One region of the Mesorhizobium onobrychidis genome, then DNA from elsewhere that is predicted to be linked to it. Evidence: predicted binding sites of a transcription regulator. Region 1 holds the regulator's gene; each other region holds the start of a gene.
What was found. The regulator PhoB, encoded in region 1, activates phosphate uptake and scavenging genes when phosphate is short. The targets are predictions, from matches to a motif close to TGTCATNNANCTGTCAT.
Positions count from the first base shown of each region.

Region 1 (7,715 bases):
TCGGCCTGCGCGACGCCCATCACCATGCCGATCACACCTTCGACGGAGCCGACCGAAAGATCGATGTTGCGCATCACGATGACCAGCACCATGCCGGTCGCCATGATCGCGACCGAGGAGGTCTGCACCGACAGGTTCCAGAGATTGCGCGGCGTAAGGAAGAGCCCGCCCGACAGGATGTGGATTCCAACCCAGATGACCAGCAGCGCGCCGACCATGCCGAGCATGCGTATGTCGAGCTCGGTTGCCTTGAGGAAGCGGCCGACGGGGCTGAGCTCGGATTCACGCGCCCGATCGGCAGCGGTATCGGCGGCCGGCGTGTTGGAAGTCGTGTCGGTCATGATGTCCTCCCACCGGGTTGCCGTCTGCCGCGGATGCCGGAAGCAGCTTAGAAGTTTTCCGCGAGAAGCGGAAAAACAGTTCTTTTTGAAAAAACGCCGCGGCGTGAAGCCGCGGCGTTTCAGGCTTCTTGCGAAGGTCGGATCAGTTGCAGACCGGGACAGTGCCCGCCGCCGCCACGCCGGCGCAGACCTCTTCCTTCTTGATCCAGCCGGCGTCGATGACGACGTTGAGATTGTCCTTGGTGATGGCAATCGGCGTCAGGAACAGCGACTTGACGACATTGCCGCCCGGCGTGGTGAAGTCCTTGACGCCCGCAATGTCGGCCATCGGCTTGCCGTCGGCAAGCTGCGAGGCGATCTCGGCAGCGCTCTTGCCAAGCTCGCGCGCGTCCTTCCATACCGAGACGGTCTGTGTGCCGAGCGCGATGCGGTTCAGCGCGGCATGGTCGCCGTCCTGGCCGGACACCGGGACGGATCCGGCCAAGCCTTGCGCCGTCAGCGCCGCGACAACGCCACCGGCGGTGCCGTCATTGGCGGCAACCACCGCGTCGACCTTGTTGTCGTTGGCGGTCAGGAACTGTTCCATGTTCTTCTGGGCGTTGGCGGGAAGCCAGCCGTCCGTATAGGCCTCGCCGACATTCTTGATCTTGCCGCTGTCGATCGCATCCTTGAGCACTTCCATCGAGCCGGCGAACAGGAAATCGGCATTCGGATCGGCGCCCGAGCCCTTGATGAAGACGTAATTGCCTTCCGGCGCCACCTTGAACACTTCACGGGCCTGCATGCGGCCGACTTCCTGGTTGTCGAAGGTCAGATAGAACACGTCCTTGTTCTCGATCAGCCGGTCATAGCCGACGACCGGAATGCCTTCGTCCAGCGCTTTCTGCACCGCCGGCCCAATGGCCGAGGCATCCTGCGCAAGGATGATCAGCGCGTTGGCGCCCTGCGAGATCAGGCTCTCGACATCGGTCAGCTGCTTGCCGGGATTGGACTGTGCATCGGCGGAAATATACTTGTCGCCGGCGGCCTCGATCGCCGTCCTCATGGCGGCTTCGTCGGTCTTCCAACGCTCTTCCTGGAAGTTCGACCACGAAACGCCAATGACCTTGTCCTTGGCCTGCGCGGCCGATGCGAGCGTCAGCGACATGGCTACCCCCGCCAGAATGGCGGCTGCGAATCTCTTCATGATTTTCCTCCCTGCGCCGCGTACGGCGCGCCCACACTGGCCCGAAGGCCGGCACAAGAGGCCCTATTTTTTCGAGCCCCGAAAAAATACTGGTCCAACGCCGAAGCGCTGTCAACATCAATTCTGATGGATTTTGATGCTCCTGCCGAATTTTTTCGAGCCTCGGAATAAACAATGACAGGGCCTTCTGCTTCTGCCAGTATTTGTCTGATATTACCGACGGCTTCCGATTCATGAGCGGCCGCGGCAATAGGGAGGAAGCAAAAGAATGTCGGTTGGAATTCGTCATGACGATTTGCGCCGGCGCAACCGGGCGATGGTGATTTCGGCCATACGGCGCGCAGGCCAGCCGTCGCGGACCGAGATCGCCGCGACCACCGGCCTCAGCCATTCGACCATATCGGCGATCTCTTCCGACCTGATCCAAGAAGGCATCCTAACCGAGAGCAAGGCCAGCGAGACCACTTCGCTGAAACGCGGCCGGCCGCAGGTCGGGCTCAGCCTCAATCCGGAAGCCGCTGCGGTGTTGGCCGTCGTGTTGTCGCTGAATTTCCTGTCGGTCGCCGTCATCGATTATGCCGGACAGGTGGTCGCCGAGGAACAGCGCCGGCTGGACACGCTGACCATGTCGCGCGACGAGCTGATCGACGAATGTGTCGCCATTGTCCGGCGCCGGCTCGAAGACCCCGACCTCGATGTCCAAAGCGTCGCCCGCATCGCGCTGGCGATCCAGGGGATCACCGATTCCCATGCGCGCGCCATGTTGTGGTCGCCGATCACGCCGCAGACGAACATCGCCTTCGCCGACATTCTGGAACGCGAGTTCGGCATTCCGGCCATCATGGAGAACGACTGCAACATGATGGCCGTGGCGCTGCGCTGGCGCGACCCGGATCGTTACCGCGACGATTTCATCGCCATCCTGCTCTCGCACGGCATCGGTATGGGGCTGGTGCTGAAAGGCGAACTGTTCACCGGCACCCATTCCTCGGGCGGCGAATTCGGCCACATGATCCATCGGCCGGGCGGCGCGCTCTGTCGCTGCGGGCGGCGCGGCTGCGTCGAGGCCTATGCCGGCAACTATGCTATCTGGCGCAACGCAAGGCAATTGAGCGAGAACGCCGAGCCGGTCGCCGACGTCAGCGACGCCGAGATGCGGGCACTGGCGGCCCGGGCGCGCGAGACGGACGGACCGGAACGCGAAGCCTACCGCAAGGCCGGCGAAGCGCTCGGCTTCGGGCTCGGCAGCCTGTTCGCGCTGATCGATCCGGCGCCGGTCGCCATGGTCGGCGCCAGCGCTGCCGCCTTCGACCTGATCGAGCCGGCCCTGCGCGAGGCCATAGCCCAGACCGCCGGCGGCCAGCATTCGGGTTCGATTTCCTTCGACACCGAGCCAAACGAGCTGCCGCTGATCCGCGAAGGCTGCGCGATGCGGGCGCTGAGCTTCGTCGACCAGGAGATTTTCGCGCCGGGCGCGCAAGGAAGGTCCGGCACGATCAGGAAGGACGTGGCCTGAGTCCGAAAGGCAAGGAACAAAGGCGGATTGCGACTTGGGGATGTCTTGAGATTCAGGTCAGTCCGCGCCGGGCTCGAAGACGGGCGCGAAGCGACCGGACTGGGCGGGTTCCGAAAACCGGAACGGAGCGTACTTTGGGTACGTGAGTACCGGAAGCGCAGGAAATCGCCATTCGCAGGCCGGCATCACCCGAATATCAGCACATCCCTAGTCTTCCCTGATCGCATAGCCCGCGCCGCGGATGGTGCGGATGACATCGGGCATGCGACCATTGTTGACCGCCTTGCGCAACCGTCCGACATGGACGTCCACCGTGCGCTCGTCGATGTAGATCGTCTCGCCCCAGACATTGTCGAGCAACTGGCTGCGCGAGAAGACCCGACCCGGGTGCCGCATCATGAATTCGAGCAGCCGGAATTCGGTCGGCCCGAGCCGGATCTCGCTCTTCTTGCGATAGACCCTGTGCGATTCGCGATCGAGCACGATGTCGCCGACCTTAAGCACGCTGGACAGCACTTCGGGCTTGGCGCGGCGCAGCAGCGCCTTGACCCTGGCCATGAATTCCGGCGTCGAGAACGGCTTGACCAGATAGTCGTCGGCTCCGGTGGAAAGGCCGCGCACCCGGTCGCTCTCCTCACCGCGCGCGGTAAGCATGATGATCGGCAGCCGCTCAGTTTCGGGACGCACCCGAAGGCGCCTGCAAAGTTCGATGCCGGAAACCGCCGGCACCATCCAGTCGAGCACCAGGAGATCGGGCACGTTTTCCTGCAGCCGGATTTCGGCCTCGTCGCCGCGCGTCACCACCTCGACCTGATAACCTTCGGATTCCAGATTGTAACGGAGGAGGACGCCCAGCGGCTCTTCATCCTCCACCACCATGATGCGCGGCGCGATCATCGGCCGGTCACTCCTGTCATGTCGCCGGCGCCGACATCGTCGTTTCGTCTAGCTTCGGGCGATCCGCCGGCAATTGCTGCCCGGTCACGACAAAGTAGGCGTTTTCGGCGATGTTGGTGACATGATCGCCGATACGCTCGAGATTCTTGGCGCAGAACAGAAGATGCGTGCAGGCGGTGATGTTGCGCGGATCCTCCATCATGTAGGTCAGGAGTTCGCGAAAAACCGCCGTGTATTTCACGTCGATCTTCTGGTCGTCGGCGCGCAGTTCTTTCAACGCGCCGGCATTACGCGACACATAGTGCTCGACCACGCCGCGAAGCTGCACAAGAACGAGATCCGCCATCGCGTCGATACCGTGCGAGAGATTACGCGGCGTGGCGCTCTGCCCGACTGCGCTGACCCGCTTGGCTATGTTCTTGGCCAGGTCGCCGATGCGCTCGAGATCGCCGGCCATGCGGATTGCGCCAACCACTGCGCGCAGATCTTGCGCCATCGGCTGCCGCTTGGCGATCAGCGTGATCGCACTATCGTCGAGTTCGCGCTGCCGGGCATCCATGATGGCGTCGTCCGAGACGACGCGCTGCGCCATCGCATTGTCTGATGCAAGCAACGCGCGGATCGAGGCTGCGACCATCGCGGCGGCGAGCTCGTCCATATCGCGGATCAGCCTGTCGATGTGCTCCAGTTCCTCGTCGAAAGACGCGACGGTGTGTTCACCCATGATACTGTCCTCGTGTTCGAAATTCGCCGCCGGACCGCTCAGCCGAACCGGCCGGTGATGTAGTCCTGGGTGCGCTTGTCGTCGGGGTTGGTGAACATCTTGTCGGTCGCGCCCTCCTCGACCAGATAGCCGAGATGGAACATCGCCGTGCGTTGCGACACGCGCGCTGCCTGCTGCATCGAATGAGTGACGATGACGATCGTGTAGTTCTGGCGCAGTTCGTCAATCAGTTCCTCGACGCGGGCGGTGGCGATCGGATCGAGCGCCGAACAGGGCTCGTCCATCAGGATCACTTCCGGCGACACGGCGATGGCGCGCGCGATGCACAGGCGCTGCTGCTGTCCGCCGGAGAGACCGGTGCCCGACTCGAGCAGGCGATCCTTGACCTCGTTGAACAGACCGGCGTTCTTCAGGCTCGATTCAACGATGCCGTCCAACTCGGCCTTGCTCCTGGCGAGGCCGTGAATGCGCGGACCGTAAGCGACGTTTTCATAGATCGACTTGGGAAACGGGTTCGGCTTCTGGAATACCATGCCGACGCGAGCTCGCAGCTCGACGACATCGATTTTCGGGTCGTAGACATCCTCGCCGTCGAGTGTGATCTTGCCGCTCACTCGCGCGATATCGATGGTGTCGTTCATTCGGTTCAGGCAACGCAGGAAGGTCGACTTGCCACAGCCCGATGGGCCGATCAACGCCGTCACCTGGTTCTCGCGGACATCGAGATCCACGTCGAACAGAGCTCGCTTCTCGCCGTAATGAACAGAGACCTTGTCGCCCTTCATCTTGATCGAAGGGGCGTTGGTTCCGCTACTCAGTTTCTGTTCGACGCCGGCTTCCGTCATGATGTTCATATCCTCTACTCCTTACCAGCGCCGCTCGAAGCGCCTGCGCAGTATCACCGCGATGGCATTCATGATGACCAAAAACAGCAGCAAAATCAAAATCGCCGCCGAAGTCTTCTGCTGGAACCCGGCTTCCGGGAAATCGGCCCACATGAATATCTGCACCGGCAGGATCGTCGCGGGATCGGTGAAGCCGCCGGGAATGTCGACGATGAAGGCGACCATGCCGATCATCAGCAGCGGCGCGGTTTCACCCAGCGCATGCGCCATTCCGAGGATGGTGCCGGTCATGATACCCGGCATCGCCAGCGGCAGGACGTGATGGAATACGGTCTGGACCTTGGACGCTCCGATGCCAAGCGCCGCCTCCCGGATCGACGGTGGCACGGCGCGCAACGAAGCGCGCGAGGCGATAATGATGATCGGCAGGGTCATCAGCGCCAGCACCATGCCGCCGACCACCGGGGCTGAGCGCGGCATGCCGAAGAAATTCAGGAATACGGCAAGTCCAAGCAGGCCGAAGACGATCGAAGGCACCGCCGCCAGATTGTTGATATTCACTTCGATGATCGTCGTCAGCCGGTTCTTGGGGGCAAATTCCTCAAGATAGATCGCCGCCGAAACGCCGATCGGGAAGGCGATGGCGAGCGTAACGATCATGGTCAGGAACGATCCGACGACCGCGCCCCAGACACCGGCCAGTTCCGGCTCGCGGCTTGCGCCGGTGAAGAAGAAGATCGAGTTGAACCGGCTTTCGATCAGGCCGGCGCTCTTCAGCGTGTCGAGCCAGACGATCATCTTGTCGGAAATCTTTCGCGATGCTTCCGGCGTGTCGATGACGCGCAGGAATGCCTGGCCGCTCGCTGCGGGCGCCGTGCTGTCCAGCGCCTCGATCACCGTGCCCTTTGCGACCGCCGTCCCGTTGGCCCCAGGCGACAGCGCGGTCAGCTTGACCGTACCGCCATTGAACGCGACCAGCAGCGACGATGCGCCGCTCGTCAGCGTGAGCATACCGTTTTCGCCCTCGGTCGCACCATGGCCACGCGCCAGCGTCAGCATGGCGTCGTCGCCGAAGGTAAGATCGATGTCGCCGCTGGTTTCCGAAGGCGTGACGCTTGTCGAAATCGCTTCGTCCGAACCGACGTCGGCAAGCAACCCCTTGAGATAAAGGTCGGCAAAATCGTCAAGTGGAACCGCATAGTCCACCGTTCCTCCGAGCATCCCCGGATCAGCCGCAATATCTTTGCGCAGGAAGACGCCTGTGCCGGTGGAAATCAGTCCGCGCAGCAGGCGCTTGTCCTGACGGCTCGTCACATCAGGAAATTTTGCCGTAAGCGCTTCCTGAGCGATGGCGTCGTAGTTGGCGGCGTCGAGTTTCGCCGGGTCGACCTTGGCCGCCGAAAGATCGATCGGCAGCGTCAGATAGTTCTGCCGCAGCGCCGGGATCGCCTGCGTGACGATCGTCGACAGGAGCAGCACAAGGAATAAGCCGGCCAACGCGACGGCTGCGGCGCCTAGCCATTTGAACCATGTTTCCGTGCGGTAACGACCCTTCAGCCGCACCTTCGCGGCATCGTCGGTATGAATGCTGACCGGCCGTCCGCCGGCGCCGAATGACGCGATCGCATCAGTCATATTGCTCTCGGTATTTCTGGACGACGCGCAAAGCGACGATGTTGAGGGTAAGCGTGATGCAGAACAGCACCAGGCCGAGTGCGAAGGCTGCAAGCGTCTTGGCGCTATCGAACTCCTGATCGCCCACAAGCAGCGTCACGATCTGCACGGTCACTGTCGTGACCGCTTCGAGCGGGTTGGCCGTGAGGTTTGCCGCCAGCCCCGCCGCCATGACCACGATCATTGTTTCGCCGATTGCGCGGCTGACGGCGAGCAGCATCGCCGAAACGATGCCCGGAAGGGCAGCAGGAAGCACCACCTTGCGGATGGTTTCCGACTTGGTCGCGCCGAGGCCGGCGGAACCGTCTCGCAGGGATTGCGGAACGGCATTGATCACATCATCGGAAAGCGAGGAAACGAAGGGAATGATCATGATACCCATGACCACGCCTGCGGCGAGCGCGGATTCGGACGCGACGCTGAGGCCCAGGCTTTCGCCCATACCGCGGAAGTAGGGCGCAACCGTCAGCGCGGCGAAGAAGCCGTAGACGACGGTCGGAATGCCGGCGAGGATTTCCAGTACCGGCTTTGC
Region 1 is NZ_CP062229.1:1,374,943-1,382,657, reverse strand. Features, by position in the region: gene IHQ72_RS06735 (sugar ABC transporter permease) at 1-341, opposite strand, end outside; gene xylF (D-xylose ABC transporter substrate-binding protein) at 484-1,527, opposite strand; gene IHQ72_RS06725 (ROK family protein) at 1,796-3,043, shown strand; gene phoB (phosphate regulon transcriptional regulator PhoB) at 3,251-3,940, opposite strand; gene phoU (phosphate signaling complex protein PhoU) at 3,957-4,664, opposite strand; gene pstB (phosphate ABC transporter ATP-binding protein PstB) at 4,703-5,518, opposite strand; gene pstA (phosphate ABC transporter permease PstA) at 5,531-7,144, opposite strand; gene pstC (phosphate ABC transporter permease subunit PstC) at 7,137-7,715, opposite strand, start outside.

Region 2 (7,715 bases), 490 kb from region 1:
TAGGGATCGCCGGAACGCGTCTGGATGGCGAGTGGCGATGTCGTTGATGGCGTCGGCATTCATTGCACTACTCTCCGCGCCCGTATGCGAACGCTTGCCGGCCGACAAGACGGTGTCTCAGCCACGCCGAAAACTGGTCGACGGCGACAATCGTACAGAGCAGCAGAAAGACGATGGCGATGGTCTTGGCCTCATGGCCTCGGCCGATCGAAAGGCGCAGCGATTCGCCGATGCCGCCCGCGCCGACGGCGCCAAGTATGGTCGAAGCGCGCACATTGATCTCGAAGCGGAGCAGGAAATAGCTCATGAAGTTGGGCAGGACCTGAGGCACGATGCCGAACCACACCCGTTCGACCCAGTTGGCGCCAACAGCTCGCAAGCCTTCTTCAGGCTTCATGTCGGCGTTCTCGACCACTTCGAAGAACATTTTTCCGAGCGCGCCGACGGTGTGGATGCTGACTGCGAGGATCGCCGGGATGGGTCCAAGCGAGAAGATCGCCAGAAAGAAGCCGGCAATGACAATTTCCGGAAAGGCGCGGACGATTTCAAGGAAGCGACGCGTGGCGAAACGGAGCCAGCGGCTGGCCGTGATATTGCCGGCAGCGAGGAAACAGAGCAGGAAACCGAATGTGGAGCCCACCAAGGTCGAAAACAGGGCGATGTTCAGCGTTTCGATCATCCGGTGGAAATACTCCGGAATGTAGATGCTCTGGGTCAGGTAGACCCGGCCTTCGGGGTAGTCGAACTTGAGGCTGCCATCGTCATAGGGGGACGGCAGGTCGAACAGCGCGCGCACCGGGTCGAACCAGTCGCGCGGCTTCAGCTCGGTGAAAAAATCGGCGACGTAGGGAAGGCGGTCGAAGAACTTTCCGGCGTTGGTTTCGTTGGCGAACCAGAGCGAGCCAGAGAGTGCAAGAAACAGGAAAACCAGGCCTCCGATCGTGTAAAGGCGCCGGCGAGCGGCGAGGTCGCGCCAGTGCCGCTCGACGGTGGCTCCCTCCGGTGAAAGCGCAGGCGCGCGGTAAACGTCGGTCGCACTCATCGATAGATTCCCGGCCCCTGATGCGGCAACGCCGCCGGCGGCACATGGCCCCGGCGGCGTTTTAGCAGTTTGCTTTACGAGCCGATCTTCGCCTTACGGGCGTCGATGATCGGCTGGTAGAATTCCGGGGTAACCGGCGAATAGCCCTTGTAATCGCCGCCTTGAATTGCCGAGAAACAGGCCGGATCGGTTTCCGGGAGCTTGGTCAGAAAGTCGGTGATCTTCTGCTTGGTGTCGGCGTCGATCGACGTACGCACGACCAGCGGGCCGTTCGGGATCAGCGGCGACTGCCACAATTCGACGAGGTCATCCATCTTGAGGACGCCCTTGTCGACCATCTTGCGCAGATTGCCGGAGCTGTAGCCGTCGTTGAAGTCGCCGACGCCCGAAGCCCAGGTGGTGCCGGCATCGAACGTACCTTTCAGGACTTCAAGGACAAGCTGTTCATGGCCGCCGCCGAAACCGGTCGACGCGAAGTAGCTCTTCACATCCATGCCGATGTCCTTGGGCAGTGAAGTCACCGGGATCAGGTAACCGGAGGTCGAATCGGGATCGGCGAAACCGAGTTTCTTGCCCTTCATGTCGGCGAGCGTCTTGATGCCGGAATCGGCACGGGCGACCATGACCGCACGGTAGCCGGTCGAACCGTCGGTCTGGATCGTGGTCAGGACCGGTTGAACCGCGTCCTTGTTTTCGAGATAGACTTTGGCGTAAGCGGAAGCGCCGAGCTCGGCAAAGTCGAGCGTGCCGCCGAGCAGGCCCTGGATGACGCCGTCATAGTCGGCGGCCGGGAACAAGGAAACTTTCTCGACGCCAAGGACTTCCTTGATGTGGTCGGCGAAGCACTGGTAGTTGCGCAGACGGTCGGCCTCGTTCTCGCCGCCCAGAATGCCGACGCGGAATTCCTTCAGGCCCTGTGCCTGAACCGCGCCCATCGCCATGGCGAGGATGGAAACGGCCCCGAAAAGTATCTTTTTAAACATTTCGCGTCTCTCCTGTTGGTTCCGGCATCGCGCCGGCAGCGTTCGAATTTTGACAGCGCCCTTGACGCGGGCTGGCGATCCAGGCGCTCTTTCGGTTGTCCATGATCTTTTCCGGATACCGGTATCCAGTTGTCGGGATCACGGAATTAGTAGCCAGGAAAAGCGGGCTCGAGCGGTCCGGCGGATGCGGCGATTTTTTGCTTCATGGTCACGCTGGTCGAGGTGATGGCCTCGGAGATTTCGCCGCCATTGCTGTCGGCGCCATAGACCATACGCACGGCCTCCCGGTTGAGCTCTTCGGGCGGGCCGTCGAACACCACCTTGCCGGCGGCCATGCCGATGATGCGGTTGCAATAGGTGCGCGCGGTATCCAGCGTGTGCAGATTGGTGACGACGGTGAGGCCCTCGCGCAGATTGATGTCCTGCAGCGAATCCATCACCACCTTGGCGTTGAGCGGGTCGAGCGAGGCGATTGGCTCGTCGGCAAGGATGACTTTCGGTTGCTGCATCATGGCGCGAGCAATCGCAACGCGCTGCTGCTGGCCGCCGGACAACGTGCCGGCCGGCTGCAGCGCCGTGCGGGCGATGTCGAGACGCTCGAGCGCCGCGATCGCCTCGGCCCGTTCCTCACGGGAGAAGACACCGAGCAGATTGACAATGGTCGAGCGGTGATTGAGCCGGCCGAGCAGCACATTGGTCAGCACGTCAAGACGCGGCACCAGGTTGAATTGCTGAAAGATCATGGCGCAGTCGCGCTGCCAGCGCCTGAGCAGCGAACCGCGCAGGCTGGAGACTTCGGCGCCGTCAAAGAAAATCGACCCTTGGCTCGGATCGATGAGGCGGTTGATCATGCGCAAAAGCGTCGACTTGCCGGCGCCCGAGCGGCCGATGATGCCGACCATCTGACCGTGCGGGATCAAGATGTCGACATTGCTGACGGCGGTGTTCTTGCCAAACCGGCGGGTGACGCCGCGGATTTCCAGCGTGGCTGAGGTTGCTGACATAGGCAAGTTCCAGTCCAGTCGCGTTTCGAAGGTCTGTTAACCTTCGCTAGCGCAGCCGCATGAAACTGCGGTGTCGGATTGATGTCAGTTTTGTTACCGCCCACAGCCTGAAGGGGCGCGCGATCAACCGAGCACAAGAAGCTCCTCGAAATGCGTCATGTCGCTGAAGCTGCAGAAGGCCAGCGGCCGCCGTTCGATCAGCGGTACCTGATGCGCAAGAAATGGTGAATGGTGACAAGAAAGGCTTCCCTGAGCCTCGAAGTCGATTCGCTGCCGCCATTCACTATTCACTATTCACAATTCACTAACCGCCATGCTTCTCCAAAAACGCCTCTGCCGACAATCCGCGAAAATCGTCGAGCGCGGCGCGCAGGCGGGCATGGTCCCAATCCCACCAGGCAAGTGCCTGATAGCGTTCCGCCGTGCGGCGGTCGAAACGTTCGCGGATCGGCTTCGCCGGCACGCCGCCGACGATGGCGTAGGGCGCGACGTCCTTCGATACCACGGCGCCGGCGCCGACCGCCGCGCCATCGCCGACGGTGACGCCGGGCAGGATGGTAGAGCCGTGGCCAAGCCAGCTGTCGTGGCCGATGGTGACGCGCCTGGCGCGGCGCTGGGCGAAGAATTCGCTCTCGTGCTCAGCGTCGTCCCAATAGTCCGAGGCGCGATAGGTGAAATGGTGGAGCGTCGGCCGCCAGGTCGGATGGTTGGTGGCATTGATGCGCACGCTGGCGGCGATGTTGGCGAATTTGCCGATCGTCGCGCACCAGACACCGCAGTCCTGCATCATGTAGGAATAGTCCCCGAGCGTGCTCTCCGAAACCCGGCAGCGTTCGGCGATCTCGGTCCAGCGGCCGAGCGTTGAGTTCTCGACCTCCGCCGTCTCGTGGACCAGCGGCGTTTCCGACAGTTTTCTGGTCATGCGGCGATTTTTGCGGCGGCGAAGGCGGTCACGTCGATTATGCGGTCGGCGACCGCCTCGCGTACGTCATGATCGTGGAAGATGCCGAGCAGAGCAACGCCGGCCGCCTTCTTGGCCGCGATCAGCGCAATCACCACGTCGCGGTTCCTGGGGTCGAGCGAGGCGGTGGGTTCGTCGAGCAGCAGGATCGGGTGCTCGGTGATGAAGCCGCGCGCGATGTTGACGCGTTGCTGCTCGCCGCCGGAAAAGGTCGCCGGCGGCAGTGCCCAGAGTTTTTCCGGCAGGTTGAGCTGCGCCAGCAAGGCACCTGCCTTGCTGCGCGCAACGTCACGGTCCTCGCCGCGCTCGACCAGCGGTTCGGCGACGACATCCAGCGCCGAGACGCGCGGCACGGTGCGCAGGAACTGGCTGACATAGCCGATCGTGAGCCGGCGCACGGCAAGCACGGTGCGTGGGCTGGCCGTCGCGAGATCGATGAGCCCGTCCTCGTGCTGGACGATGATCTGGCCTGCGTCGGCGGCATAGTTGCCGTAGAGCATCTTCAGGATCGAGCTCTTGCCAGCGCCGGAGGGGCCGCCGAGCACTGCACATTCGCCGCTCCTGATCGAGAACGACACGCCGGCGACGACAGGCAGTTTGATGCCGTCGCGCAGGTGCATGGTGAAGCTCTTGGCGACATCGGAGACGACGAGCGGGGTTGCCATGGTTACACCTGAAGTATCGAGGAAACGAGAAGCTGGGTGTAGGGCGCGCGCGGGTCGTCGAGCACGCGGTCGGTGAGGCCGCTTTCGACGACGCGGCCGTCCTTCATCACCATCATGCGTTGCGACAGCAGACGTGCCACTGCGAGGTCGTGGGTGACGACGATGGCAGCCAGTCCGAGATCGGTGACCAGCCCGCGCAACAGGTCGAGCAGGCGCGCCTGCACGGAGACGTCGAGACCGCCGGTCGGCTCGTCCATGAACACCAGCCGCGGCCCAGTGACGAGATTGCGGGCGATCTGCAGGCGCTGGCGCATGCCACCGGAAAAGGCGCGCGGTTCGTCGTCGATGCGATCCTCGTCGATCTCGACGCGCGACAGCCAGTCGACGGCGGCAGCGCGGATTTTCCCATAGTGGCGATCACCCACCGCCATCAGTCGCTCGCCGACATTGGCGCCGGCCGACACCGTCATGCGCAGCCCGTCGGCAGGGTTCTGGTGGACGAAACCCCAGTCGGTGCGCATCAGGAAGCGGCGCTCGGCCTCGCTCATGCGGTAGAGTTCGCGAAACTGGCCGTCGCGCATGCGGTAGCTGGCGGTGCCGGAGCTCGGCAGTAGTCTGGTCGACAGGCAGTTGAGCAGCGTCGTCTTGCCGGAACCGGATTCGCCGACCACCGCCAGCACCTCGCCCGGCCACAGGTCGAAGGTGACGTTCTCGCAGCCGACGCGCGAGCCATAGAACTTGGACAGCGCGCTGACGCGCAGCAACGGTTCGTCGGTCATTGCGCCGGCTCCATTGTTTCAGGCGCAAGGTGGCCGCGATGGCCCTCTTCGCGCCGCTTCTCGCAATGATCGGTGTCGGAGCAGACGAACATGTGGCCGCCGTGGTCGTCGAGGATGACCTCGTCGAGATAGACGTTCTCGGCCGCGCATAGCGCGCAGGGTTGGTCGAAGGTCTGCACCTCGAACGGATGGTCCTCGAAGTCGAGGCTGACCACATCGGTGAAGGGCGGCAGCGCATAGATGCGCTTTTCGCGGCCGGCGCCGAATAGCTGCAAAGCCGGCGAACGATGCATCTTTGGATTGTCGAATTTCGGCGTCGGCGAAGGGTCCATCACGTAACGACCCTCGACCTTGACCGGATAGGCGTAGGTGGTGGCGATGCGGCCGTGCCTGGCAATGTCCTCGTAGAGCTTCACATGCATGAGGCCGTATTCTTCCAGTGCATGCATTTTTCGCGTTTCCGTCTCGCGCGGCTCGAGGAAGCGCAGCGGCTCCGGGATCGGCACCTGATAGACCAGCACCTGGCCCGATGACAGCGGATGTTCGGGGATGCGGTGGCGGGTCTGGATGATGGTCGCCTTCGCCGTCTCAGTGGTGACGGCGACATTTGCAACCTTCTTGAAGAAGGCGCGGATCGAAACCGCATTGGTGGTATCGTCGGCGCCCTGGTCGATGACCTTCAGCACATCGTCCGGACCGATGATCGAAGCCGTTACCTGGACGCCTCCGGTACCCCAGCCATAAGGCATCGGCATCTCGCGCGAGGCGAACGGCACCTGATAGCCGGGAATGGCGATACCCTTGAGGATCGCGCGGCGGATCATCCGCTTGGTCTGCTCGTCGAGATAGGCGAAGTTGTAGGTGGCGATGTCGGTCATGGTGATCGCTTCCGCTTTGTGCTACCGAATTGACTTCCAAGACGAGGAGAAAGGGCCAGACTCAGATGACCCCAACCGGATGGATGCACATCGGAATCCTGTTGCTGGTGTTCGTCGGCGTGGTTGCCTTTGTCCTTCGAAGGATGGTTCGTCCCGCGCCGAAGGAAGCCGCCGATGGCGAGACCGTTGGCGGCAGTAGCGGCTACGGCGGATCTGGAGGGGTATAGCGGCCATTCCCACGAGATCATGGTGGTGGAGCTAACTGAAGTCATTCCGCGGCCTGCCTCTTCTCCTCGGCCTTGCCGGCATTCTCGCGGGCGTCGTGCTCGGCGCGCATGCGGCGCACCAGGTCGAGCTCGGCCTGGAAGTCGACATAGTGCGGCAGCTTGAGGTGCTCGACGAAGCCGGTCGCCTGGACGTTGTCGGAATGCGAGATGACGAACTCCTCGTCCTGGGCGGCGGCGACAACGTCTTCGCCGAATTCCGAGGCGCGCAACGCCCGGTCGCACAGCGCCATGGCCATCGCCTTGCGCTCGCTCTGGCCGAAGACGAGGCCGTAGCCGCGGGTGAACTGCGGCGGCGCCTTGGCCGAGCCTTTGAACTGATTGACCATCTGGCACTCGGTGACACGCACGGGGCCGAGCGGTACTGGGAATGGCAGCTCCGGCACGTCCAGTTCCAGCTCGACCTCGCCGATGCGAACCTCGCCGACAAAGGGATGGTTGCGCGCATAGCCGCGCTGGGTGGAGTAGCCGAGCGCCAGCAAAAAACCCTCATCGCCGCGTGACAGCGCCTGCAGGCGGATGTCGCGCGCCATCGGAAATTCCAGCGGCTCGCGGGTGATGTCGCCCGGGATATGGTCCTGCGGCATGTCGCCATCAGGCTCGATCAGGCCTTCGCGGGCGAGGATGGCGGAGACACGCGGCATGGCGTCCGCGTCGCTGGCACGCTGCAGCGGCTCGGCGACGTCGCCGCCCGCGGCAAGCGCGGGATCGAGCAGCCGGTGGGTGTAGTCGAAGGTCGGGCCGAGCAGCTGGCCGCCGGGAAGATCCTTGTAGGTCGCCGACACGCGCCGCTCGACCAGCATCGCGCCGGTGTCGATCGCCTTGGTGTAGCCGAAGCGTGGCAGCGTCGTGCGATAGGCGCGAACCAGGAAGATCGCCTCGATCATGTCGCCGCGCGCCTGAACGATGGCCAGCGCCGCCAATTCACGATCGTAGAGCGAGCCTTCGCTCATCACCCGGTCGACGCCGAGCGCCAGTTGCTCGACGATCTGGTCGAGGCGAAGCGCCGGCACCGAACGGTCGCCGCGGCGGCGGTCGGCGAGCAGGGCGTGGGCGTTGGCAATTGCGGCTTCGCCGCCTTTTACCGCGACATACATATCACGCCTCCATCGTCTTGAT
Region 2 is NZ_CP062229.1:1,863,762-1,871,476, forward strand. Features, by position in the region: gene phnE (phosphonate ABC transporter, permease protein PhnE) at 1-63, opposite strand, end outside; gene phnE (phosphonate ABC transporter, permease protein PhnE) at 68-1,042, opposite strand; gene phnD (phosphonate ABC transporter substrate-binding protein) at 1,117-2,025, opposite strand; gene phnC (phosphonate ABC transporter ATP-binding protein) at 2,172-3,029, opposite strand; gene IHQ72_RS09190 (DapH/DapD/GlmU-related protein) at 3,334-3,951, opposite strand; gene phnL (phosphonate C-P lyase system protein PhnL) at 3,948-4,655, opposite strand; gene phnK (phosphonate C-P lyase system protein PhnK) at 4,658-5,434, opposite strand; gene IHQ72_RS09205 (alpha-D-ribose 1-methylphosphonate 5-phosphate C-P-lyase PhnJ) at 5,431-6,312, opposite strand; gene IHQ72_RS09210 (carbon-phosphorus lyase complex subunit) at 6,581-7,693, opposite strand; gene phnH (phosphonate C-P lyase system protein PhnH) at 7,695-7,715, opposite strand, start outside.
Region 2: the regulator PhoB is predicted to act here: its motif matches at 3,100-3,116, upstream of phnC (phosphonate ABC transporter ATP-binding protein).

Region 3 (7,715 bases), 3.3 Mb from region 1:
CGGTAGCCAGCGGCGTGTCGGTCAGCGCCTGGCGGGCCGCCTTGGCGGTGGCGATCCATTTGTAGCTTTCCTTGGCTTCGATCGGCAGGGCTTGGTAGTCGTGCGCCTTCTGCCCCCGGCGCCGCCAGATCGTGGCAGCCGCAAGCCCCAGCACCGAGCCGTCGGCGGCATCCACGGCCAGCGCCGGGTGGACGAACAGCCCGACATCCTTGCCGTTGCCGACATGCCCGAGGCCGCGCTTGCGCGAGGCCTTGGCCTCATAGTTGATCTCGCTGCTGTCCTCAATGATCAGCACATGGCGGCCGGCCGCCGCCTCGCCCGTTCGCGCCGCCGCCGTGCGCACGATCTCCGGCACCGTCACTTGGGGATTGCGAAACAGCCGCGTGAACGCAATCTGTTCCGCCCGCGTATCGGCCAGCCTGCGCAGGCCCGCGCTGACGCGCGTGCACATGCGCTCCAGCACCATGCTCCCCTTTTTTGCAGGCGCAGGTCGCCGAAGTATCCAAGCAGCAAAGCCATCGTCGAAATCTCCCGAATCAACAATGGCAGCTACAGAATCACACATGATTCCAACCCCACAAGCCAAACCTGCTACCCGACCAAACTCCCTTGACACCTCTCCGAAGCAGATGTGTGCGCACGCTAGCCCACAAGGGGAGAAGGAAAGAACCACCCTCAGTTCACGGCGCTGATGTTGCCCAGGCGGAGAAACAGCGTTTCGCCGGAAGAATCATCGACGCCGTCATTGTCGGTGGCGACGAAGATATCGCCGTTCCTGTCGATGGTGAAACCTTCGACCTTGTCGATGACATAGCCGTTGGTGGCTGATTTCAGGTCACTGATGATGTCGCGTACCAGCGTCTTTTCGACCAATGGCAGTTCGCCACCGAGCTTGGCCGGTTTGAAGGCGTCGAGGGCCACCGAATAAACGCGCTTCACCTTGGCCAGGTCGCCGATCTGGTTGTCGCGTTCGAGGATGTAGAGCTTGCCGTCATGCGCGGTGATCTCCGACAGGCCCATCCAGCCAGCTTCGGTCGCTTCGAGCGGGTAACGCACCGCCGACCATTCCTTGGCCTGCGGCTTGTAGGCCAGAAGCTTGACCTGGCCCTTGGGATCGTCGGCCCATTCGCGTTGCACGGCCATCACCAGCGTCAGGTCGTCGCCCTCGCCGACCGCAGTGATGCCTTCGAGACCGAAGCGGGTCTGGTGGGCGAGCAGTTCTATCGGGAAGCCGATTTCCTGCTTGATCTCGCCCTTGTCGTTGACGCGCAGGATGGCGTGCGGGACGAGCTTTGCCGGATCGCCTTCATTGGCAAGCCAGAAGCCGCCTTCACCGTCGGCGACAATACCTTCGATGTCGAGCTTCTGTGCAGGATGGCCGCCACGCGTGACGATGGTCTTGCCAGTGATCAGCGCCGGCGTCTGGGTGGCATCGATCTCGAAGATCGACGGCGCGTTGGCGTAGAACGAGTCCGAGGCCGCGAAGAGCTTGCCGGCAGCGTCGTCGGCCGCGAGCGCCGAAAGCGCACCCCAGCCGAGTGGCGTGCCGTCTGCCGTAAGCTTTGCCGTGATCATCGGGTAAGTGGCGGGACCCTCCGAGCGCTCGTAGATCATCACGTGCGAGCGGGCGAGCCCGTCCTCAACCAGGTCGGCTTCGTTGGCGGTGACCAGGAGATTGCGCGACGGGATCGCGACCAGGCCTTCCGGGCCGATGCCGGACGGCAGGATCTGGACGAACTGGGGCTCCGCACCCGTGTCCTTGTAGACGCCGACAACGGAGCCACGCTCCGAAGCAACGAAAACCAGTCTGTCTTCGCCGAACGCGCCGGTCTCGAGACCTTCCGGCTCGACGCCCTTCTTGTTGCGGTCGTCCGGATAATGGCCGGCATTGGCGACCTGGTTCTCGAAGGATGGACCGGATTCGTAGAGAACCTCGCCCTTCTTGCTGAAGATTGTGAAGCCGCGCGAGCCGCCCTTGTAGTCGCCTTCGTTGGCGACGACGAGACGGTCATTGTCGAGCCAATTCACGGCGTCGGGTTCGCGCGCGACGTTTTCCATTTTGCCATCGAAGGACAAGGCGCCGTTCTTCTTGGTATCGATCTTGTCCAGCGCGACTGAGCCTGCGGTGAAGTGCGTGACGATCGCGCCGGTTTCGGCGTTGACGATGGCGATGTGGTTGTTTTCCTGCAGCGTGACCGCTATCTCGCCGGCCTCGTTGAAGGCGACGAATTCCGGCTCCGGATCTTCCGCCGCGACTTCGGCAATGCCCGCCAGGTTGACGGTCTTCATCGCCGCGCAATCAGGCTGGCCTTCGGCAAGCGTGAAAATCTTGAGGTCGCCCGCCGGCATCTGCGGAATTTCTCCGTCGTTCAGATCCTCGTCGCGCTCGTTCTCGATGGCGATGGCCAGGAACTTGCCGTCCTTGCTGAACGCCAGCGAGTCCGGCTGGCCGCCGAGGTCGCAGGTGCCTTCGATCGCCTTTGAGGCGAGGTCGATGATAGTAAGATTGCCGGAAGGCTTGGCTTTGCTCTGGGACGTGTTGACGCCGGCCAGCACCTTGCCGCCGATGACCACAACCGAGGTTGGCTCGCCGTCGATCTTGACGATGCCGCCGGCCTTGGGCGCCTTGGGATCGGCGATGTCGATGAAGCCGACCGCACCGAGCGGGCTATCGGAATAGACCAGCGTCATGCCGTCTTCGCTCGCCGTGATGATCTCGGACGAAGTCGGCGTGGTCTTTTCGACATCCGCCGGGAGGTTTCCGGCCACCGCGAAGCTCGCGACCCGGTTGAACATCATGTCGGCATGGGCCGGCAGCGAAACGGAGGCAGCAAGCGCTGCCGTCAGGACGAGAAGCGCGGAATGGCGGGGCACGGGTGGCGTCTCCTGTTCGATGGAATCCACCTGATTTGCGGGAACGACATTTCAAAGCGATGACGGATCGATGACACTTCCGCGACAGGCGGTCAGGGTCCGTCGATATTCACCTCATACTGGCCTGCAAATGGCGGCTTTTTGCGGCCGCGATCAGCGCCCCACAGGCGCGAACAGCAAGAAGCTCCAGCCCCGGAAGGACGCCCTACTCCGCCTCGGCCACCATCTGCCGCCCGCCGACCCAGTTCCGCCAGGCTCTCTCGTCGCCGTGGAACACGTTGAGGTCGATGCGGCCCCTCACCCCGTGCGACAGGCCGGAGCCGGAATACTGCCAGAACACCCATTTGCGGCCGGGATAGACCTTTGACGGGTGCTGTGCCACCGCGCGCAGCCAGAATGGATAGTCCAGAAATGCGCCACGCAGATTGTCGCGGTAGAAATCAGGCGCGGTGTAGATGATGGGCCGCTGGCCGTAGTGGCGCTCGAGCTTGTCCATGAACACCTGCATCTTCTCCAGCACCTTTTGCCGCGACGGCCGCCGCTTGCAGCTGGATTCGCCGTTCCACTCGACATCGATCACCGGCGGCAAGGCGCCCTCGACCCTCGGCACGTTGCGGATGAACCAGTCGGCCTGCTCGCCGGCCGTGCGGCACCAGTAGAAGAAATGGTAGGCGCCGCGCTTGAGGCCGGCGGCGTGGGCATTGCGCCAGTTCTTCCTGAACATCGGGTCGAGATGATCGCCGCCGTCGGTCGCCTTGATGTAAGCAAAGTTCGCGCCCTGCGCGCGCAGCTTGTCCCAGTTCACGTTGCCCTGCCAGCGCGAGACGTCGACGCCGTGAACAGCGAGGTGTCTGGGCGACGCCCTGCCGAAATTGATCGGCTTGGCGTCACGAAAACGATAGCGCTGGACCGGCTCGGCGAGCATCGGTGCTGTCCGTGCCAGCCGCGTCGGCGCCACCAGGGCAATCGGCTCGGCGGGTGGTTCGATGCTTTCCACAGGCTCTGGAGTGGCCATCGCCACAGTCGGCTCCGCCGCCTCTTCCTGCGCGAAGTCGGGCGCCGCATCGGCCGCACCGACGGACGCTACCGGCGCCGGCGGCCGCACAACCGAGCTGGTCGTCTCGCTGGACGGCACTTGCAACGCGTCGACGCCGGACGTGGATGTGCAGCCGGCAAGGCACAGAGACGCGAGCACAAAGATGACGACGCCTGATAACCGCATCTGGACCTGTACGCAGAACACAACAGACCGAGGGCAAGACAACGCCGCCGGACAAACCAGTCCAGATTACTAACGAGAAATTACCAACAAAGTTTGAATCAAATTGTTAGGACGAGAACTGGGCAAACAGAATACATGGCGTGCTTGATCGCCGTAGCGGCGAGAGCTTGAAAACGCCGGCAGGGGCAGAGGGCGCACGAAGGATCGCCGACCCTGCACCGCTGCTAGCCACACAGCCATAGCGTGTGGCAGGCCTTGGCTACCACGTGAGCGGGCGGCACAAAGCGATCCTCGACGGGTCGATCGTCGACCGGGCGATTGACGACCGGCACATCGTCCTCCGCCCGGCGAACTTTTTCTTCAAGCAGCGTGCGAAGCTCGGCCGGCTGCACGCGGTCACGCTCCATCACGAGCTTGACCATCGGATCGCTCAAAAGCTCATCCAGGGTGTTGATTCTGTCGTTCATCCGTCGCCTCCTCGACTGCCGACCCGCACGTAATAGATAGGTGGCAATGATGGCTCGCCAATGACGCTTTGCCGGCTATCTCGTGTCCCGGATGAAAAAATTGGGCACGCGCTGCGCTTCAATTCGGCGGTGGCGCGCCTTCATATTGCGGCAGGCCGTCGTCGAGTTGCACCCAGGGCTGCTTCGAGGCGGTCCACATATGCATCTGCGGCTTGAATATCGAAGGGTCGTCGAGCGAGCCTGAGGTGACGCCGATGATGCCGGCGGAGTCGCGCCGGGAAAACATCGTCGTGCCGCAGCCCGGGCAGAAGCCGCGCTTGAGATCGGGCGAGGAATTCACCGTCGCCACCGGCCCGTCGATGGTCACATCGTCGATACGGAACAGCACGCGGGCGTTGAAGGCAGCGCCCAGCGCCTTCTGGCAAAGCCGGCAATGGCAGACGCGCTCGTTGATCGGCGCGGCCTCAGTGCGGTAGCGCACCGCCCCGCACAGGCAGCCGCCCTGATATTTCGCCATTGCCTGAGCCCCTCTTTCTGAAGATTGGCAGCAAGGTAGCTGCCGGGATAGGAGCGTCAATTGAAAATCTTTGATGGCGCCATCTGTTGGCGTGATGCGGCAGGCCGAACGTGCGATCAGGCGCGATGCGCAACGAGCGTCGCCGGCCATCTCGCGGGAGACGGCCGGCAGGCAGTTGTCAGGCTGTCAGTTCGTTTCGCTGACGATCTCGTCCCAGGTCTTGACCTTGGTCTCGCCATTGAGAAAGGGCAGCGCGGCGGCCACCAGTTCCGGCGCGAAGAACACGTCGTAATGGGTGCGGTTCGGCAGGATGGCCAAACGGTTCTGCGACAGGTTCTCGCGCATCCAGCCGGCGTCCTTCAACCCGCCGCCGAGCATCTGATAGAACTTGATCTCGTGCTCGGGCCGGTACATGTCGCTGTCGCCAAAAACCAGCATGACCGGCATCTTCAGCTTCGCCACGTCGGCGGAATAATCATAGTCCTTGCGCATATGGGCGCCCAGTTGATCGAGCAGCTTCGGAAAGTCCTGCGGATGCGGCGCGACCGCCGCGTAGGACTTGTACATCGGCGTGTCCTTCATCATGTCGGCCATCGCCGCGCCGACCTGCGCCTGCTGGGTGCGCATGTCGGCATAGAAGCCGTCCGAGGCATAGCCGGTCGAGACCAGGACCAGCCGGCGCACGGTTTCGGGATGCTGGACGGCCATGCGGAAGGCAACGCCGCCGCCCAGCGAGTAACCCATGACATCGACCTGCTCGTAGCCGAGCGCCTTGACGATCGCCGCCATGTCGTCACCCATCGCCTCCAGGCTGAGCGGCCGGTCGCCGAGCGCGGTGCGGCCGTGACCATGCAGGTCGACGCCGATGACGGTGCGGTTCTCGGCAAGCTTAGGCAGGATCGGCGCGAACATGTCGGTGGTGCCGAGACCACCATGCAGCAGAAGCAGCGGCTCGCCGTTGCCGTAGACGGCGTAATAGTAATTCAGGCCGTTGATCGGCAGCAGGCCGGATTTCGCCGGCTCTGGCATCGCCTTCATTTCGGTGATCATGGCGGGCTTTGCCTCCTCGGCTTTGGTGGAGCCCGGCGCAGCGAAGAGCGCAGCAGCCGAGGCGAAGATGGCGAAAAACATCGATCTGGACATGTCGGTCTCCTCCCGTCCGCTGGTATCAAAGCCGCTTGGCTAGTTCCTCGAGCTGGTCGGCGCACTGGCCCCAGCCCTCGTGAAAGCCCATCTTCTCGTGCTTTTCGCGATCGGTGACGGACCAATGCGCAACCCGAGCGATGTAGCGGGTCTTGCCCTCGCCCTCATCCTCGAAGGTCAGTACAACCGTCATGAACGGCTTTTCGGACGGCTCCCAGGCCTTTGTATAGGCGTCGGTGAGAACGATCTTCCTGCCCGGCACGACTTCGAGGAAGATGCCGGGGTTCGGGAATTCGTTGCCGTCGGGTCCCGCCATGACGACCAGGCTGGAGCCGCCGGTGCGCACGTCCATTTCGGCGCGCGGCGTCGTCCAGGGCTTTGGCGCGAACCATTGCGTTACGAGTTTCGGCTCGGTCCAGCAGCGATAGACGTTCTCGCGCGGCGCATCGATGATGCGGGCAAGAACCAGTTCACGGTCGGAGTTGGGGGCGATGTCGAGCTTGGTCGTCATGATGGTCCCCTCACTTGCTTGCTAAAGAGTTGGCTTGAATGCCGGTTTCCGTCTCAAGGACGAGTGGGCAACGCGCAGCCCGACACGGTCTCGCGAAAAACTTCGCCTGGCCGATTCCGGCGGACGCCGAATGAGAGCTTAGTGGCGCTTGGCTTGCACCAGATAGGCGTCGATCTCGGTCTCGCCGAGCCACTTCGCCGCTTCCAGCCGGTGCAGGCCTTCGACCAGGATATGGCGCTTGCCGTCATGGCGCACCTGGATCGGCGTCTTCATGCCGTTTTCCAGAATGTCCTCTGCCAGATGCCGGACGGTCTCGGGATGCAGCGTCTTCCTGCGCGCGGTCGGCACGTAGATGTCGTCCACCTTGACCTTTTGCACTCTCAGCATGTCGGCTCCCGTGGCGAAAAAGGCCACCCTTTGTGAGATAGTCGGTTTGGCAGGCAAGGCCAAGGCCGGCTGTCAGCTATCGCTGGCCCGATCGTTTCCAATTGACGCTTGGCCGGCAGATGGTCGAAATGACGCGTTCGACCCTCCACAGGCGTTCATGACCCAGCTTCCTACCGAATTCCCCGATTTCGGACTGACGCCCCACCAGCGCCGGCAAGCGGTGCGCGGCCACTACTGGGAGTGGCCGGGCATGGATGGCGAACGCGGCGAGATCTGGTGCTACAGCGACCGTTTTTCATACCGCCGGGGCGAGACAGTTGTGCTGCATGTCAGCTCGACAGCCTCCAGCTTCAGCGTGGCGATCGTCCGCGACGGCGGGACCGAAACGAAAATGTTCGAGACGGCCGGGATCGCGGCGCGCTGGCAGGATACGCCCGATCAATGTTCGGTCTTGGGCTGCGGCTGGGACGCGTCGTTTGAGTTCCGTGTCAATGACGAATGGCCGTCCGGAGCCTACCGCGTCACGCTGACGGCGGACGGCCGCGACGGCAAGCCGATCCGCTGCCACCACCTTTTCATCGTTAGCCCGCAGCC
Region 3 is NZ_CP062229.1:4,702,352-4,710,066, forward strand. Features, by position in the region: gene IHQ72_RS23420 (IS4 family transposase) at 1-466, opposite strand, end outside; gene IHQ72_RS23425 (esterase-like activity of phytase family protein) at 676-2,874, opposite strand; gene IHQ72_RS23430 (glycoside hydrolase family 25 protein) at 3,080-4,096, opposite strand; gene IHQ72_RS23435 (hypothetical protein) at 4,321-4,563, opposite strand; gene IHQ72_RS23440 (GFA family protein) at 4,682-5,080, opposite strand; gene IHQ72_RS23445 (alpha/beta fold hydrolase) at 5,267-6,223, opposite strand; gene IHQ72_RS23450 (SRPBCC family protein) at 6,249-6,734, opposite strand; gene IHQ72_RS23455 (ParB N-terminal domain-containing protein) at 6,873-7,121, opposite strand; gene IHQ72_RS23460 (N,N-dimethylformamidase beta subunit family domain-containing protein) at 7,279-7,715, shown strand, end outside.
Region 3: the regulator PhoB is predicted to act here: its motif matches at 2,934-2,950, upstream of IHQ72_RS23425 (esterase-like activity of phytase family protein).

Region 4 (7,715 bases), 3.6 Mb from region 1:
TGCCGGTTCCGGCACTGTTTCCAACGCCTCGGCCACCATACTGCTTGGCCGCGTCCTGCTTTCAGTCATCTTCGTGCTTTCCGGTTTCGGCAAGCTCACTGCGATCGCCGGCACCGCCGGTTACTTCGGCAGCATGGGCCTGCCGATGCCGACCGTAACCGCGATTGTCGTCGGCCTGATCGAGCTGCTCGGCGGTCTTGCCATCCTCATCGGCTTTCAGACCCGGATCACCGCCTGGGTGCTGGCAATCTTCACCGTCGCCACGGGACTGGTCGCCCACACCGGCTGGGCCGATCAGATGCAGATGATCAGCTTCATGAAGAACCTGGCGATTGCCGGCGGCTTCCTCGTGCTGGCTTCCTCGGGCGCCGGCGCCTATTCGGTCGACGCCAAGCGCGGCTGAAGCGGTCCAGGAACGATTTGCACCAAGGGGCGCGGAATTTTCCGCGTCCCTTTTTCGTTGTCAGTCTACCAGACTTTCGATTCGCCGGGCCGAGTGGCCTGGCTCGAATTTCTGCTAAGATCGAGACGTCGGAGTGAAGCCAACCGGCCTGGCCGACCTCGGAGGTGACCAATGCCCCGCAATGCGCTGCTGCTGCTTTCCCGTCTTCTGCTCGCCGCCCTATTCGTTCCGTCCGGCTTTCACGCGCTTACCGACGTTGCCGGCACATCAGGCTATTTTGCCGGTCTCGGCCTGCCGCTGCCGACGCTCACAGCCTGGGCGACTGGCCTGTTCGAGCTGATCGCTGGACTGCTCATCCTCGTTGGCCTCAAGACGCAGATCGTGGCACTCCTGCTTGCCGCTTTCTGCATTGCGGCAGCCTTCATCGGCCATTATGGCCAGGGCGGCGACGATCCGACGCTGGCCTTCATGCATTCACAGATGCTGATGAAGGACATTGCCATCGCTGGCGGTTTTCTGGCGTTGGCAATGGCAGGCGCCGGGGCATACTCCACCGACGGCCGAATGATTGTAGGCCGCGCCTGAGGCGGCCAGCACCGGTTTATTTGGTGTCCAGGAAGACGAACTTTGCGAGACGGCTTACATTGATAGGCCGCGAGGCAAAACTGCCATATCCCATCCGCCCTACCCCCACATACAGACAAAGCTGCTGTTTCTTAACCGCCACTGCGACCCACTCGTATCCAAATTCATCTGTAGTTTCGAAGGTTGCTGTCTATGGCGACGTACACATAGCCATCTGACTGGATCAGTTCTTGTCTCTTCAAGTATGGTAACAGATCGGCCCGACCCAAAATGGGCTTGATCGATCCGCCAATGGTCTGAGGAAAGAGCTTGGTCAATACCTCTTGAACATGGCTCGAGCCTTGAAAACAAATCGCTCTTCGACAGCGATTTCATAAATTTGAGAACGTCCGTGCTTGGCTTGAATACAAAGTAATTTATGCGCGCCCCGTTCTGGGGTGTTCTCAACATCCTATGAAAATTGAAGGGCGTTCTGACGCCCGACCCTTTGGGATAATGTCGGTCCAGGTCGAATGTCCCCTTGGCCACGACGGACAGAGTGTAAAGCGTCTGGGCATTGGCGGTGCCCGCGAAGAGGACGAAGATCGCCGCAACCAACAGCTGAAGAACGTGCCTGGATTTCACGGCCTTTCCTCTCTTTCCTCTGTCGCGACGCGACAGCGCGGGCACCTATTTCACCGAACCGCTAGACCCGCCCTCGACCGCCAGCACCAGCCGGCGGTTGGTGACCCTTGCCAGCTGTGCCAGCCGGCCGGCCGGCCGCTCGCCGTAAAGGTCGGCCAGCGACGCCGGCAGCACCAGCGCCAGCACGCCATTGCCGCGCCTCTCCCATTTCAGTCGCGGCATGACGCCCGGCATCGCCGCCGTCAACAGGTAGACGACGCGCATCACCGCGGCCAGCACGCGGGCGCGCTCGATATAACGCGGCGTTGCCAGTGCCTTGATTTCCGGCGCAATCGATTCGTTGAAGATGCCCTCATGACGGTAGGCGTTGGCCAGCGCCAGGAAGGCGCGGCCGGGATGGTCGACGCCGATGAAGGAGGCGTGGGCAATGATGTTGAGCGACTGCTTGCCGCGATATTCGGGATGCGCGCGCCAGCCGATGTCGGCAAGCAGACAGGCGGCCTGGCGGTAACGCGCCTCGTCGACGGTCTCCTCGATGCCGAAGGCGGCGAAGGTGTTGCCCGTCCACTCGACAAGCTCATGCGCGTGGGTGACCGAGCGCGAACGCAGCCGCGCGAGTTCCTCCGAGGCCGAGATCAGCGGATCTGCCTTCTGCTCGGCTTTGTCGAGCAGTGAATAAAGAAAGCCCTCGCGCACGCCCAGCGCCGAGACGATGATCTTGGACGGCTGCATCGCCGCCATGATCTCCTGCAGCACGATGGCGCCATAAGGCAGCAGCGAGCGGCGGTTCTTTGAGACGCCCTCGATACCCCTTACCTTCTCGATCTCGCCCTTGGCGACCTGCTTGAGGAAGTTCGCAGCGCTGTCGATGCCGATCTCGTAATGATGCATGACGCTCAGCGGATAGCCGGTCATTTCCATGTACAGCCGGGCGAGGTTTCGCCAGGTGCCGCCGACCGCATAGAATGGCCTGCCCTGCCCGCCTTTCAGGAGCTTTGCCTTCGCGAGCTCGTCGCGCGCTATCTTTCCCGCCTGGGCCAGTGAGTTCTTGGCCATGTCCTGCAGGCGCAGGCCGCCCAGCGGCAGCGTGATGCCGTCGCCGATTGCCTCGCCATCGACGTCGACCAGCTCGAGGCTGCCGCCACCGAGGTCGCCGGCGATGCCGTCGGCCGGATGGAAGCCGGAAATGACGCCAAGCGCGGAATAATGGGCTTCCTGGCGCCCGCTCAGCACCTGGACCTCGGTCTTGAGTACATCTTCGGCGCGGTGGATGAAATCGGGGCCGTTGACCGCCTCGCGGGCGGCGGCGGTCGCCAGCACATACATACGATCGGCGCCGGCCTGCTCCGACAGCGCTCGGAAACGCCGGAATTCTTCCATCGAGCGGGTCACAGCCTCGGGGTCGAGCCTTCCGGTCGAAACGATGCCGCGACCGAGGCCGGCCAGCATCTTTTCGTTGAACAGCGTGGTCGGCGAGCGCGCCAGCCCCTCATAGACGACAAGACGGATCGAGTTCGACCCGATGTCGATGATGGACAGCGGTCGGCGGTCCTGAAGCCGGCCCTGGGACGTTGAAATCATCAGCCGGTCGCTGCGCCGTTTTTCTTGCGGCGCTTGAACTGCGCGATGCGCTTGGGCGCATGCGATTTCAGCGCATCGCCGCGTCCGGAAAGGCTCGGATTGGTCATGAAATATTCCTGCGCGTTGAACGGTTCCTCGCCCTCCTCAAGCGTGGCGCGCCGGGAGGTTCCGTCAGCCAATACGTCGAAACTTTGCTGGTTGTCCATGATATTGCCCAGCATGATCTGACCGAGGACTTGTTCATGCACCGTTGGATTGGTGATCGGCACCATGGTTTCGACGCGACGGTCGAGATTGCGCGGCATCAAATCGGCCGATGAGATGTAGACGACCGCCCCGTCCGACGGCAGTCCATGGCCGTTGCCGAAACAATAGATGCGGCTGTGTTCGAGGAATCGGCCGACGATCGACTTGACCCTTATGTTTTCCGACAGGCCCGGCACCTGGGGCCTCAGGCAGCAGATGCCGCGCACGACGAGATCGATCTCGACGCCGGCGCGGCTGGCGTCATAGAGCGCGTCGATGATGATCGGGTCGACCAGCGAATTCATCTTCATCCAGATGCCGGCCGGCCTGCCCTCCAGCGCATGGGCAATCTCGTCCGAAATGTGCTTGAGGATGCGCTTGCGCAGCGTGAACGGCGAGATGGCCAGCCGCATCTCCTCGGTCGGCTCGGCGTAGCCGGTGATGAAATTGAACAGCTGGGCGACATCGCGGGCGATCGTCGGAGCGGTGGTGAAGAAGGACAGGTCGGTGTAGATGCGCGCGGTGACCGGATGGTAGTTGCCGGTGCCGAGATGCACGTAATTGCGCAGCTTGCCGTCCTCGCGCCGCACCACCAGCGACATTTTCGCATGGGTCTTCAGTTCGAGGAAGCCGAATACGACCTGAACGCCGGCGCGCTCGAGGTCGCGCGCCCAGCGGATGTTGGCTTCCTCGTCGAAACGCGCCTTGAGCTCGACCAGCGCCGTCACCGACTTGCCGGCCTCCGCCGCGTCGACCAAAGCGCGCACGATCGGGCTGTCGTTCGAAGTGCGATAGAGCGTCTGCTTGATTGCCACCACTTCCGGGTCGGCCATTGCCTGGCGCAGGAACTGCACCACCACGTCGAAGGATTCGTAGGGGTGATGAACAATGATGTCCTTCTCGCGGATGGCGGCGAAACAGTCACCGCCGTGCTCGCGGATGCGCTCGGGAAAGCGCGGATTATAGGGCGTGAACTTGAGATCGTCGCGGGCGATGGCGACGATCTCGGAAATCTGGCTGAGCGCCAGCGGACCGGTGAGCACGCTGATGCGGCTCGACGAGACGCCAAGCTCGCCGGCGACGAACTCGCGCAGTTCGGCCGGCATCAGCTTATCGAATTCGATGCGGATGACCGAGCCGCGGCGGCGGCGCTTCAGCGCCGTCTCGAACAGGCGCACGAGATCCTCGGATTCCTCCTCGACCTCGATATCACTGTCGCGGATGATGCGGAACGTGCCGGAGCCCTTGACCTCGTAGCCGGGGAACAGCTTGCTGATATAGAGGCCGACCGCCTCTTCCAGCGGAATGAAGCGGACATGACGCTTGCGGTCAGGCAAGCGGATGAACCGCTTCAGCGCCACCGGCAGGCGCAACAGGGCGCTCATCTCTTCGCCATTCCTGCGATGGCGCAGTTGCAGGGCCATCGAGAAGCCGAGATTGGGAATGAACGGGAACGGATGCGCCGGGTCGATCGAAAGCGGTGTGAGCACCGGAAACACCTGCTCCTGGAAATGATCCTCGAGCCAGGTCTTCTCGTCCTTGGTCAGCGCATCGCGGCTGATGCTCTCGATGCCTTCCTTGTCGAGCAGCAGCATCAGCGCGGAAAGGCTCTTCTGCTGGTCCTCCTGCAGGCGCTCGACCTCTCGCAGCAACTGTTCCAGCTGTTGTTCGGGGGTGCGGCCATCCGGGCTCTTCAGCGTGATGCCTTCGCGAACCTGGCCGGCGAGACCGGCAACGCGGACCATGAAGAACTCGTCGAGATTGGCGGCCGAAATCGACAGGAAGCGGACACGCTCGAGCAACGGGTGATTGGCGTTCAGCGATTCCTCGAGGACGCGGCGGTTGAATTGCAGCCAGGAAAACTCGCGGTTGACGAAGCGGTCCGGGTTGCCGCCCTCGGGGCTCGCCACCTCGACAGTAGTGAATTCGCTCTGCACCGGCCTTAGTTCGTTCATGGTTCCTGCTCGTTTCGCACCCGCTGGCCACAGCGTCGCGCGTCTTTGCGGACGCGCAAAGGACGCTCCCACCACTTAAGCTACGCATGATCCCCAGCAAAACCGAATTCGGTTTTCGGACCATGCCTTAACCGGCTTAGCTTATCCTGTGACAGGCTTTTACGACAGTTTGATTTCATCGATCTTGCAAAGAGACAGCTTATGATCCAGATGCAATCCAGGTACAGCGCGGCGCGTCCTTTGGACGCGCAAAGGATGCGGTGGAATTTTGATTTTGCGCATGATCCGGGGTCATGCGGCAAATGTAGGAGACGACGATGGCAGGCGGTTCCATTCCCCATTTCCAGAACGATGCGGGCTATGCGGCGATCGACATCGGCGTCAAGGAATTCATGTGCACCGGCGCCAACCCGCCTTTCGACCACCCGCATGTGTTTCTCGACATGGGCGACGACAATGAAAAGGTCTGCCCCTATTGCTCGACGCTTTATCGCTATTCGCCAAAGCTGAAGGCGACGGAAACGCAGCCTGCGGGATGCCTCTATATCGAACAGGCCGCCTGACGCGCACGCCATCCCGATGGACGACACCCGGTCCCGGCAGGTCGTTATCGCCGGAGCCGGCGTCGCTGGACTGACTGCAGCGCTGGCGTTTTCCGAGCGCGGCTATCTCGTGCGGCTGTTCGAACAGGCGCCGCGCCTCGAAGCGGCCGGCGCCGGTATCCAGCTCTCACCCAACGCAACGCGCATCCTTCGCCAGCTCGGCGTGCTCGACCGGCTGTTGCCGGCGGCGGTGCGGCCGGAGGCGGTCGTGCTCAAGGAGGCGGCCACGCTGCGCGAGCTGGCGCGGGTGCCGCTTGGCGAAGCAGCCGAAAGGCGCTGGCAGGCGCCCTATCTCGTCGCTCATCGGGCCGATCTGCAAGACGCGCTGATGGCGCGCCTTGCCGAGCAGCCGGACATCAGTCTCGCCACCGGCGCGCGCGTCAGGGGCGTCGCCACAGGACCGCGCCATACCACGGCAACAGTCGAGATTGCCGGCAAGACGGTAGAAGCCGACGGCTTTCTGCTGATCGGCGCCGACGGCGTCTGGTCGGCGATCCGCGCTTTTGGCGGGCTTCCGGCCAAAAGCCGGTTTTCGGGCGAGCTTGCCTGGCGCGCTACGATCAGTGCAGACAGCGTCGCGGGAGAAGCCGTTGCGGCGGTCGGCGCCGCCAATTGCGTGACCACCTTCCTGCATCCCGGCTTCCACCTCGTCACCTATCCGGTCAGTAACGGCACGGCGTTCAACCTGGCCGCCTTCACCAGGGGCGAGATCATCGCCGAGGGCTGGTCGGGCCACGCCGACCCCAATATCCTCGCCGCCGCCATGCGTGGCACGGCGGCAGCACTGGCCCGGCTTGCCGAGGATGCCGGCCCGTGGACCGCATGGCCGATCCATACGGTCGACCAAGGACAGCCATGGACGACGCCCGCCGGCATCGCCCTGATCGGCGACGCGGCGCATGCGATGACGCCGTTTGCGGCGCAGGGCGCAGCGATGGCGATCGAGGATGCCGCAACCCTTGCCGGCTTTGTCGCCGCCTCGCCTGCCGATCCCGGGAGCGCGCTTGCCGCCTGGGAAAAGGTGCGGCGCCCGCGCATCGCCAAGGTCGCCCGCCGCGGTGCCGTCAACCGCCTCGCCTGGCATGCAGCGGGACCGGTGGCCGTCGCGCGCAACCTGTTCCTGAAGCTGCGCTCGCCGGAAAAGCTCGCGGCCGATCTCGACTGGCTCTATGGCTGGCGGCCGCCGGAAATCGTCGATCGGCGATGAAAACTCGACCGTCTGGCGGACAGCGCCCCCCTCTGTCCTGCCGGACATCTCCCCCACTTGGGGGGAGATCGGCCGTCACCGCGGCTTTCGCCAATCTCCAACGTTGCAGGAGAAGCGAAGCGCCGAAACTGAATATCTCCCTCCTTGTGGGGGAGATGTCCGGCAGGACAGAGGGGGGCGCGCCGGAATGAGGCGCTGATTACCCGGAGCCATCAATTATAAATCCGCATCGACAGGTCGAGTGAGGCCGGCAGCGGATTCCACCAGCCTGTCCGCAGGCCGGCGATACGCAGAGCCGCCGCCGTCCAGGTGTTGCAGCCAACCAGCGCATTGAAATGGCCGTTGGCTTCGTAGAAGCGGTCGAACCTGGAATAGGCGGCATTCTCGATCAGGATCGGACCGTTCGGCCCTTGCTGGAAACTTGCGGCGATGAAGTCGAGCAGCGCTGCAAAACGCTCCTCGCTGATGTCGAAGCCGGCGACGTCGGGGTGCTCGACAATGTTGCCGGCGAC
Region 4 is NZ_CP062229.1:5,133,073-5,140,787, forward strand. Features, by position in the region: gene IHQ72_RS25510 (DoxX family protein) at 1-403, shown strand, start outside; gene IHQ72_RS25515 (DoxX family protein) at 575-988, shown strand; gene ppx (exopolyphosphatase) at 1,658-3,193, opposite strand; gene IHQ72_RS25525 (RNA degradosome polyphosphate kinase) at 3,193-5,394, opposite strand; gene IHQ72_RS25530 (zinc-finger domain-containing protein) at 5,712-5,957, shown strand; gene IHQ72_RS25535 (FAD-dependent monooxygenase) at 5,974-7,203, shown strand; gene IHQ72_RS25540 (TIGR02117 family protein) at 7,416-7,715, opposite strand, start outside.
Region 4: the regulator PhoB is predicted to act here: its motif matches at 5,556-5,572, upstream of IHQ72_RS25525 (RNA degradosome polyphosphate kinase).